4 regions of the Pseudomonas sp. Sample_16 genome follow, and region 3 is predicted to be linked to each of the others. Evidence: predicted binding sites of a transcription regulator. Region 3 holds the regulator's gene; each other region holds the start of a gene.
What was found. Region 3 encodes sigma-54, which starts transcription at its own class of promoters, with help from an activator protein. Its sites were predicted from a motif close to ANTGGCATNNANNTTGCTNT; they were not measured.

Region 1: D8U69_RS11745 (circularly permuted type 2 ATP-grasp protein) is a predicted target of sigma-54. The motif match lies at 734-753, and genes of this name have one in related genera.
Region 2: glnK (P-II family nitrogen regulator) is a predicted target of sigma-54. The motif match lies at 577-596, and genes of this name have one in related genera.
Region 4: glnA (type I glutamate--ammonia ligase) is a predicted target of sigma-54. The motif match lies at 1,419-1,438, and genes of this name have one in related genera.

Annotation. Positions count from the first base shown of each region.
Region 1 is NZ_RCOB01000076.1:7,141-9,345, forward strand. Features, by position in the region: gene D8U69_RS11740 (ribonuclease E inhibitor RraB) at 56-400, shown strand; gene D8U69_RS11745 (circularly permuted type 2 ATP-grasp protein) at 786-2,195, shown strand.
Region 2 is NZ_RCOB01000218.1:34,381-36,585, reverse strand. Features, by position in the region: gene D8U69_RS28430 (accessory factor UbiK family protein) at 122-382, opposite strand; gene glnK (P-II family nitrogen regulator) at 803-1,141, shown strand; gene D8U69_RS28420 (ammonium transporter) at 1,177-2,205, shown strand, end outside.
Region 3 is NZ_RCOB01000168.1:125,863-128,067, reverse strand. Features, by position in the region: gene raiA (ribosome-associated translation inhibitor RaiA) at 1-272, opposite strand, end outside; gene D8U69_RS22065 (RNA polymerase factor sigma-54) at 347-1,840, opposite strand; gene lptB (LPS export ABC transporter ATP-binding protein) at 2,021-2,205, opposite strand, start outside.
Region 4 is NZ_RCOB01000066.1:19,995-22,199, reverse strand. Features, by position in the region: gene glnA (type I glutamate--ammonia ligase) at 1-1,324, opposite strand, end outside; gene thiI (tRNA uracil 4-sulfurtransferase ThiI) at 1,653-2,205, shown strand, end outside.

The DNA of each region.
Region 1 (2,205 bases), on a different contig from region 3:
TTGCGCGCGTCAGGGAGTACGGAAAGTCTATCCATCAGTTTCAGGAGGACGTTTCATGAGCACAGCCTATCAAGAAGACATCAGCAGCAGCGTGTTGCGCCGCATGAAAGAAGGCGGTTTTGATTTTTCACGGTTCCACCCCATCGAGTTCTACGCCATTTTCCCGGACGAGGAGCGGGCACGCAGGGCGGCACGACAGTTCCATCATGGTGAATGCCTGAATGCGCAGATCAGTGTGCGCGACGATGGCGCATGGGCGCTCGAACTGAGCAAAGTGATGTACGCCACCTACGATGACATCGGCGATTTCGAACAGGGTTTCGAAGCGGTGGTCGAGCCCTTGGGCGGCATCATTGAGGGCTGGGGTGTCAAGCAGGAGGTACGAGGGCGACTCGCATAACCTTATGAACAGTAACAAGCATCAATAACGGCTGACCTTTGGGTTGGCCGTTTTCGTTTTTGATCGCGTATTTGATTCACAACATTTCGAACAGGCAAAAAAAACCGCCCAAAAAGGGCGGCTAAAGGGAAGTTGAGTCAGCTTTTCAGCGAATGAGCGGATTATCCCCAGCGTTAACCGGGCAGTGAAATCAACTCTGACTATGCTGGTGATAGGCGACAACAGCGCCTTGCAATGAAGCGGGGGCGATCAGGTTGGGGCGTTTGCCGCACAGGATTGGTGCGGCGAATCCGCGTTGATAATCCAACCGATTGAAATCAAAGCGTTTATGCCGATGGCACGGGCCTTGCGAAGGCCTGCATGTCCGGGTGACAAGGAGTACGGCATGATCCGCACCTATTTTGATGAGATGTACGATGCCGGCGGCCAGGTCCGTCCGCATTATCGGGAGTTTGCCCGTTGGCTGGCCGAAACGCCTGACGAGCTTTTGGCGCAACGGCGACGCGAGGCCGATCTGTTATTTCATCGCGCCGGGATTACTTTCACGCTCTACGGTGATGAGCAGGGGACAGAGCGCCTGATTCCCTTCGACACCATCCCCCGCAGCATCCCTGCCAGTGAGTGGCGCGTTGTCGAGCGCGGCTGCATTCAGCGGGTCAAGGCGTTGAACATGTTCCTCGCCGATCTCTACCACGAGCAACGCATCATCAAGGCCGGGATCATTCCAGCCGAACAGGTGCTGGCCAACGAGCAATACCAGTTGGCGATGCAGGGGCTGGATTTGCATCGCGATATCTATTCGCACATTTCCGGTGTCGATCTGGTGCGCGACGGTGACGGCACGTACTACGTGCTTGAGGACAACCTGCGGACACCGAGCGGCGTCAGCTACATGCTTGAAGACCGCAAGATGATGATGCGTCTGTTCCCCGAACTGTTCGCGGCACAACGCATCGCCCCCATCGACCACTACCCGAACCTGTTGCTCGACACCCTGAAAAGCTCCAGCCCGATCGACAACCCGAGCGTGGTCGTCCTGACGCCGGGGCGCTTCAACAGCGCATTCTTTGAACATGCGTTCCTGGCACGGGAAATGGGCGTTGAGCTGGTGGAGGGCGCGGACTTGTTCGTGCGCGACGACAAGGTCTACATGCGCACCACCGACGGCCCCAAAGCCGTCGACGTGATCTACCGTCGTCTGGACGATGCGTTCCTCGATCCGCTGGCGTTCAACCCGGATTCGATGCTCGGTGTGCCGGGGCTGCTGTCGTCTTACCGTTCCGGCAACGTCGTGTTGGCCAACGCCATCGGCACGGGGGTGGCGGACGACAAATCGGTGTATCCGTTTGTCACCGACATGATCCGTTTCTATCTGGATGAAGAGCCGATCCTCAAGAACGTTCCTACGTGGCAGTGCCGTAATCCTTCTGAACTTTCCCACGTGCTGGCCAATCTTCCAGAACTGGTGGTCAAGGAAACCCAAGGCTCCGGCGGTTACGGAATGCTGGTGGGGCCGGCGGCGACGGCTGCGGAAATCGAAGCCTTCCGCGCGCGCATCATCGCCAAGCCCCACGCGTATATCGCGCAACCGACGCTGTCGCTGTCGACCTGTCCGACCTTTGTCGAAAACGGTATCGCACCGCGCCATATCGATTTGCGTCCGTTTGTATTGTCAGGCCGTGAAACCCGGGTCGTGCCCGGCGGTTTGACCCGTGTCGCCCTGCGCGAAGGCTCCCTGGTGGTGAATTCCTCCCAGGGTGGCGGAACCAAGGACACCTGGGTGGTCGAGGATTGAAGGAAGCCTG
Region 2 (2,205 bases), on a different contig from region 3:
CATTCTGGGATGCCGGGTTTGGGATCAATAGATCGGAGCCTGCAGCAGCTCCTGCAAGCGAAGCGGAAGGTTGTTCCGACCTTCAATCGCGAGCAGGCTCGCTCTTACAGGGCTTGCGGCGTCACTCGGCTGGAGGAGTGAGCCTCGCTTCCAGTTCCGCAACCTTCGCTTCAAGCGCTTCCAACCGTGCCCGCGTGCGCGCCAGCACCACCATCTGGCTATCAAACTCTTCGCGACTCACCAGATCCAGTTTGCTGAAGCCGCTCTGCAGCAACATTTTGAACTGACTTTCGATTTCAGCTTTCGGCAGAGGCGTGTCGCCACTGAAGAGGCGGGAGGCGGTGCCGGTCAGGGCGTCGAGGAAGTCTTTGGGCGCGAGCATGGGAAGAGGTCCTGATAACAATGGCAGGCAGTGTATCACGCAGTGTCTATAGTCATTTTCGTGGGCAATGGATGCACGCTTTTCGCGCATGCGGACGGACGGCATCGCACCGTTGTTGTGCGTATCGCGTCGGGCATTGTGGTGATGATCTGGTCATCTGCGAGCAAGGGCTTGAAAACAGAGGATTTTGCGGAGATGGCAAGCTTTCTGCTTAGACGCTAGTGACCCATGCACTGATGCAGTCGCTGTGACGAATGCAGTGCGCCAGGCGAAACGGGGAAGTGTTTCGCAAGGAGCGGTTAACTGGCGTCGGACGGGCAAGTCAGAGCCGACGATGCGTTACAAAGCCAGGCACTGCGCTTAGACTTGAGACGGGTTTGTTTTCCTGGGGCAAGTCCACCAATTCGGGAGAGAGTTTTCATGAAGCTAGTCACTGCCATCATCAAGCCGTTCAAGTTGGACGACGTGCGCGAGTCGTTGTCCGAGATCGGCGTGCAGGGCATTACCGTTACTGAAGTCAAAGGCTTCGGTCGGCAGAAGGGTCACACCGAGCTGTATCGTGGCGCGGAGTACGTGGTCGATTTCCTGCCAAAGGTGAAGATTGATGTCGCCATTGACGACAAGGATCTCGACCGGGTTATCGAAGCGATAACCAAGGCCGCCAACACCGGCAAGATCGGTGACGGCAAGATCTTCGTGGTCAATCTGGAACAGGCGATTCGCATCCGTACCGGCGAAACCGATACCGACGCAATCTAAGCCGCCACAAACCCAACGCCCCAGGAGAAAACAATATGACTCTGCGTAAAATCGCAGGGCTAGGAGCCCTGTTGTCCCTCGTAATGCCCGGCCTGGCCATGGCGGCAGACGAAGTGGCAGCCCCAGTCCTCAACTCCGGCGACACCGCCTGGATGATGACCTCGACAGCCCTCGTGCTGTTCATGACCATTCCCGGCCTCGCGCTGTTCTACGGCGGCATGGTTCGGTCGAAAAACATTCTTTCCGTGATGATGCAGTGCTTCGCCATTACCGGTCTGATCAGCGTCCTGTGGGTCATTTATGGCTACAGCATCGCGTTCGACACCACCGGCATGGAGCAGGGCGTCGTCAACTTCAACTCGTTCTTCGGCGGCATGGGCAAGGCGTTCCTCGCCGGTGTCACGCCTTCGAGCCTGACCGGTCCCGCGGCGCTGTTCCCCGAGGCGGTCTTCATCACCTTCCAGATGACTTTCGCCATCATTACCCCAGCGTTGATCGTCGGTGCTTTCGCCGAGCGGATGAAGTTCTCCGCCATGCTGGTCTTCATGGGCATCTGGTTCACTCTGGTTTACGCACCGATCGCGCACATGGTCTGGTCCGGTAACGGCGGCCTGATGTGGGACTGGGGCGTGCTCGACTTCGCTGGCGGCACCGTGGTGCACATCAACGCCGGTGTGGCCGGTCTGATCGCCTGCCTGGTACTGGGCAAGCGCAAAGGCTTCCCGACCACCCCGATGGCGCCGCACAACCTCGGTTACACCCTGATGGGCGCGGCCATGCTGTGGATCGGCTGGTTCGGTTTCAACGCCGGTTCCGCCGCTGCGGCCAACGGCACTGCCGGCATGGCGATGCTGGTGACCCAGATCGCCACCGCCGCTGCCGCACTGGGCTGGATGTTCGCCGAGTGGATCACCCACGGCAAACCAAGCGCATTGGGCATCGCCTCGGGTGTGGTTGCCGGCCTGGTTGCCATCACTCCGGCCGCGGGCACCGTTGGCCCAATGGGCGCACTGGTGATCGGTCTGGCTGCAGGCGTGGTGTGCTTCTTCTGCGCCACCACCCTG
Region 3 (2,205 bases):
TTTTCCTTATGCTTTTTGAGTTGTTTATCCAGCTTGTCGGTCAATGCGTCGATCGCCGCGTACATATCGGTATGCTCCGCGTTGGCGACCACTTCATTGCCGGGAATATGCAACGTGGCTTCGATTTTCTGCTTAAGCTTTTCGACTGTCATCGTGACCTGCACGTTGGTGATCTTGTCGAAATGTCGCTCCAGTCGTTCGAGTTTTTCGCCGATGTAGGTGCGAAGAGGTTCGGTCACTTCCAGTTGGTGTCCACTGATGTTGACTTGCATACAGCTTCTCCTTCGTTGCCAGTGCATAAAGCGGCAGACCCGATGATCTGCCACTGGAACGCTGTGGCGTGGCTCTACATCAACCGCTTGCGTTCGCTCGAAGGCGCGATCCCGAGGGATTCGCGGTACTTGGCGACGGTGCGGCGAGCCACCTGAATGCCTTGTGCCTCCAGTAAACCAGCGATCTTGCTGTCACTCAACGGCTTTTTCTGATTTTCCGCGGCAACCAGTTTTTTGATGATCGCGCGGATCGCCGTAGACGAGCATTCGCCGCCTTCGGAGGTGCTGACGTGGCTGGAAAAAAAGTATTTCAGCTCATAAATGCCCCGGGGGGTATGCATGAATTTTTGCGTGGTCACCCGGGAGATCGTCGATTCGTGCATGCCGACCGCTTCGGCGATGTCATGCAACACCAGCGGTTTCATGGCTTCGTCGCCGTACTCCAGAAAGCCGCGCTGATGCTCGACGATCTGGGTGGCAACTTTCATCAGGGTTTCGTTGCGGCTTTGCAGGCTCTTGATGAACCAGCGAGCCTCCTGCAACTGATTGCGCATGAAGGTGTTGTCGGCGCTGGTGTCGGCGCGGCGCACAAAACCGGCGTACTGGGCGTTGACCCGCAGCCGTGGTACCGACTCCTGATTGAGCTCTACCAGCCAGCGCTCATTGTCCTTGCGCACGATGACGTCGGGGACGACATACTCGGCCTCGGTGGACTCGATTTGCGAGCCCGGACGCGGGTTGAGGCTCTGGACCAGTTCGATCACCTGGCGCAGCTCATCTTCCTTGAGCTTCATGCGGCGCATCAGCTGGCTGTAGTCACGGCTGCCGAGCAGGTCGATGTAGTCTGTGACCAGACGCTTGGCTTCGGCCAGCCACGGAGTCTTGGCGGGCAACTGGCGCAGTTGCAGCAACAGGCATTCGCCAAGGTTGCGCGCGCCGATACCGGCCGGCTCGAATTGCTGGATGCGGTGCAGGACGGCTTCGATTTCGTCCAGCTCGATATCCAGTTCCGGATCGAACGCTTCCAGGATTTCCTCGAGCGTCTCGTCCAGATAGCCCTGATTGTTGATGCAATCGATCAAGGTCACGGCAATCAGGCGATCGGTGTCGGACATCGGCGCCAGGTTCAGTTGCCACAACAGATGGCTTTGCAGACTCTCGCCGGCCGAGGTGCGGGTGGTGAAATCCCACTCGTCGTCATCGTTGCTCGGCAGGCTGCTGGCGCTGGTCTGGTAGACATCTTCCCAAGCGGTGTCGACCGGCAGCTCGTTGGGGATGCGCTCGTTCCAGTCGCCTTCCTCGAGGTTGTCCACCGTCGGGGCGCTTTCCTGATACGAGGGTTCCTGAATCTCGGTGTTGGGCTTCTGTTCGACGTTGTCGGCCAGAGGGTCGGAATTGTCGAAATCCTCACCATCTTCCTGGCGTTCGAGCATCGGATTGGACTCCAGGGCCTCCTGGATTTCCTGTTGCAGGTCCAGGGTCGACAATTGGAGCAGGCGGATGGCCTGTTGCAGCTGCGGTGTCATCGTCAGCTGCTGGCCCATTCTCAAGACTAGCGATGGTTTCATGGCAGGGGCTTAACACCTTATTCGCCGGCGCACATGCGCCATCCACTACAGGGCGCCGAAGCGCCAAACATAAGCAAATTATATGCCTGAAACTGAAGTGTTTGCCTAGACCGCTGTAACAATAAAAACTGGTTGATTTTTACTGTTTGTCGCGAACTGTACCGCCATGAGCTTCAGTGCTTACAGGCGGAACTCGTGGCCCAGATACACTTCCTTGACCAGATCGTTGGCCAGGATGGTGTCGGAGTCACCTTCGGCGATCAGTTGGCCATCGTTGACGATGTAGGCGGTTTCACAGATATCCAGTGTTTCACGGACGTTGTGGTCGGTGATCAGCACGCCAATGCCCTTGGCCTTGAGGTGAT
Region 4 (2,205 bases), on a different contig from region 3:
AAGCGTCGATGAAGTCGTCGGAGAAAACGCCGCCTTTGGTCAGGAACGCACGACCTTTGTCCAGCTCTTCCAGGGCTTCTTTCAGGCTGCCGCAAACTTGTGGGATCTCTTTCGCCTCTTCAGGCGGCAGGTCGTACAGGTTTTTGTCAGCTGCATCGCCAGGGTGGATCTTGTTCTGGATGCCGTCCAGGCCAGCCATCAGCAGTGCTGCGAAAGCCAGGTACGGGTTGGCAGCCGGATCCGGGAAGCGTGCTTCGATACGACGGGCTTTAGGGCTCGACACGTAAGGAATACGGATCGAAGCGGAACGGTTACGGGCCGAGTAGGCCAGCATTACCGGGGCTTCGAAACCTGGAACCAGACGCTTGTAGGAGTTGGTCGCCGGGTTGGTGAAGCCGTTCAGGGCCTTACCGTGCTTGATGATGCCGCCAATGAAGTACAGAGCGGTGTCGGACAGACCGGCATAGCCTTCGCCTGCGAAGGTGTTCTTGCCATCCTTCCAGATGGACATGTGTACGTGCATGCCCGAGCCGTTGTCGCCGTACAGAGGCTTAGGCATGAAGGTAGCGGTACGGCCGTAGGCGTCAGCAACGTTGTGCACAACGTATTTCAGGGTTTGGGTTTCGTCGGCTTTCTTCACCAGGGTGTTGAACTTGACGCCGATTTCGTTCTGGCCGGCAGTTGCCACTTCGTGGTGGTGAACTTCGACGGTCAGGCCCATTTCTTCCAGTGCGTTGCACATGGAGGTACGGATTTCGTGGTCGTGGTCGAACGGTGGAACCGGGAAGTAGCCGCCTTTGACGCCAGGACGGTGGCCCTTGTTACCGCCTTCGATGTCCTGGTCGGACATCCAGGAACCTTGTTCGGAGTAGATCTTGAACATGGAGCCGGAAATGTCGGACTTGAACTTCACTTGGTCGAAGATGAAGAACTCTGGCTCTGGACCGGCGAATACGGTGTCGCCGATACCGGTGGCTTTCAGGTGCTCTTCAGCGCGCTTGGCGATCGCACGTGGGTCGCGATCGTAGCCTTGCATGCTCGAAGGTTCGATGATGTCGCAGACCAGGATCAGGGTCGGCTCTTCGGTGAACGGGTCGAGAACGGCGGTGGAGTCGTCCGGCATCAGGATCATGTCGGAGGCTTCGATGCCTTTCCAGCCGGAGATGGAAGAGCCGTCGAACATCTTGCCGACTTCGAAGAAGTCTTCATCCAGCGCATCGCGAGCCGGCATGGTCACGTGGTGCTGAGTGCCTTTGGTGTCTGTGAAGCGCAGATCAATCCACTTGACGTCATGATCTTTGATGAGTTGAACCGACTTCGACATAGTGTCCTCCGGGTGGCTTAGGGCTGGTAGTGGATGCCCTTAAATGTTTGTGATGCCGGCGCGAATACTCTGCCAAGGCAACCTGCCTCACAAGGGAGCAAATTGCATGCCAGTGCCCCACCATGGGTTTTTTGCCCCAAATTCACGCTTATAAAGGTGCAAGGCGCCTGAAAGAACAAATTATCGCCCTACAATGTGGCGCCTAAAGCTAAAAATGACCTCTTTTGGTGCGGGCAAAACCTTCTGCACATTAACTGGTTAAACCTTGAGCAATTTCCGCTATAATCCGCGCCCCCCTTTTTCGGCAGGCCCTGCGCGCGCTGTTTCCATGAAATTAATCGTAAAAGTCTTCCCCGAGATCACCATCAAGAGCCGCCCGGTACGGATGCGTTTCATCCGCCAATTGGCCAAGAACATCCGTGCCGTGCTCCGCGATCTGGACCCGGCCGTGGTGGTGAACGGCGTGTGGGACAACCTCGAGCTGGAAACCCGCGTCAGCGACCCCAAGGCCCTGAAAGAGATGGGCGAGCGTCTGAGCTGCATGCCGGGCATCGCACACTTCCTGCAAATCGACGAGTACCCGCTGGGGGATTTCGACGACATCGTTGAAAAGTGCAAGCAGCACTACGGCGATGCGCTGGCCGGGAAGATTTTTTCGGTGCGTTGCAAGCGCGCGGGCAAGCACCCGTTCAGCTCGATCGACATCGAGAAATACGTCGGCAGCCAGTTGCGTCGTCAGTGTGGTGCCGCCGGAATCGACCTGAAAAAGCCTGAAATCGAAGTTCGCATCGAAGTTCGCGACCAACGGTTGTTTGTGATCCACAGCCAGCACAACGGCATCGGCGGTTATCCGCTGGGCGCGTTGGAGCAGACGCTGGTGC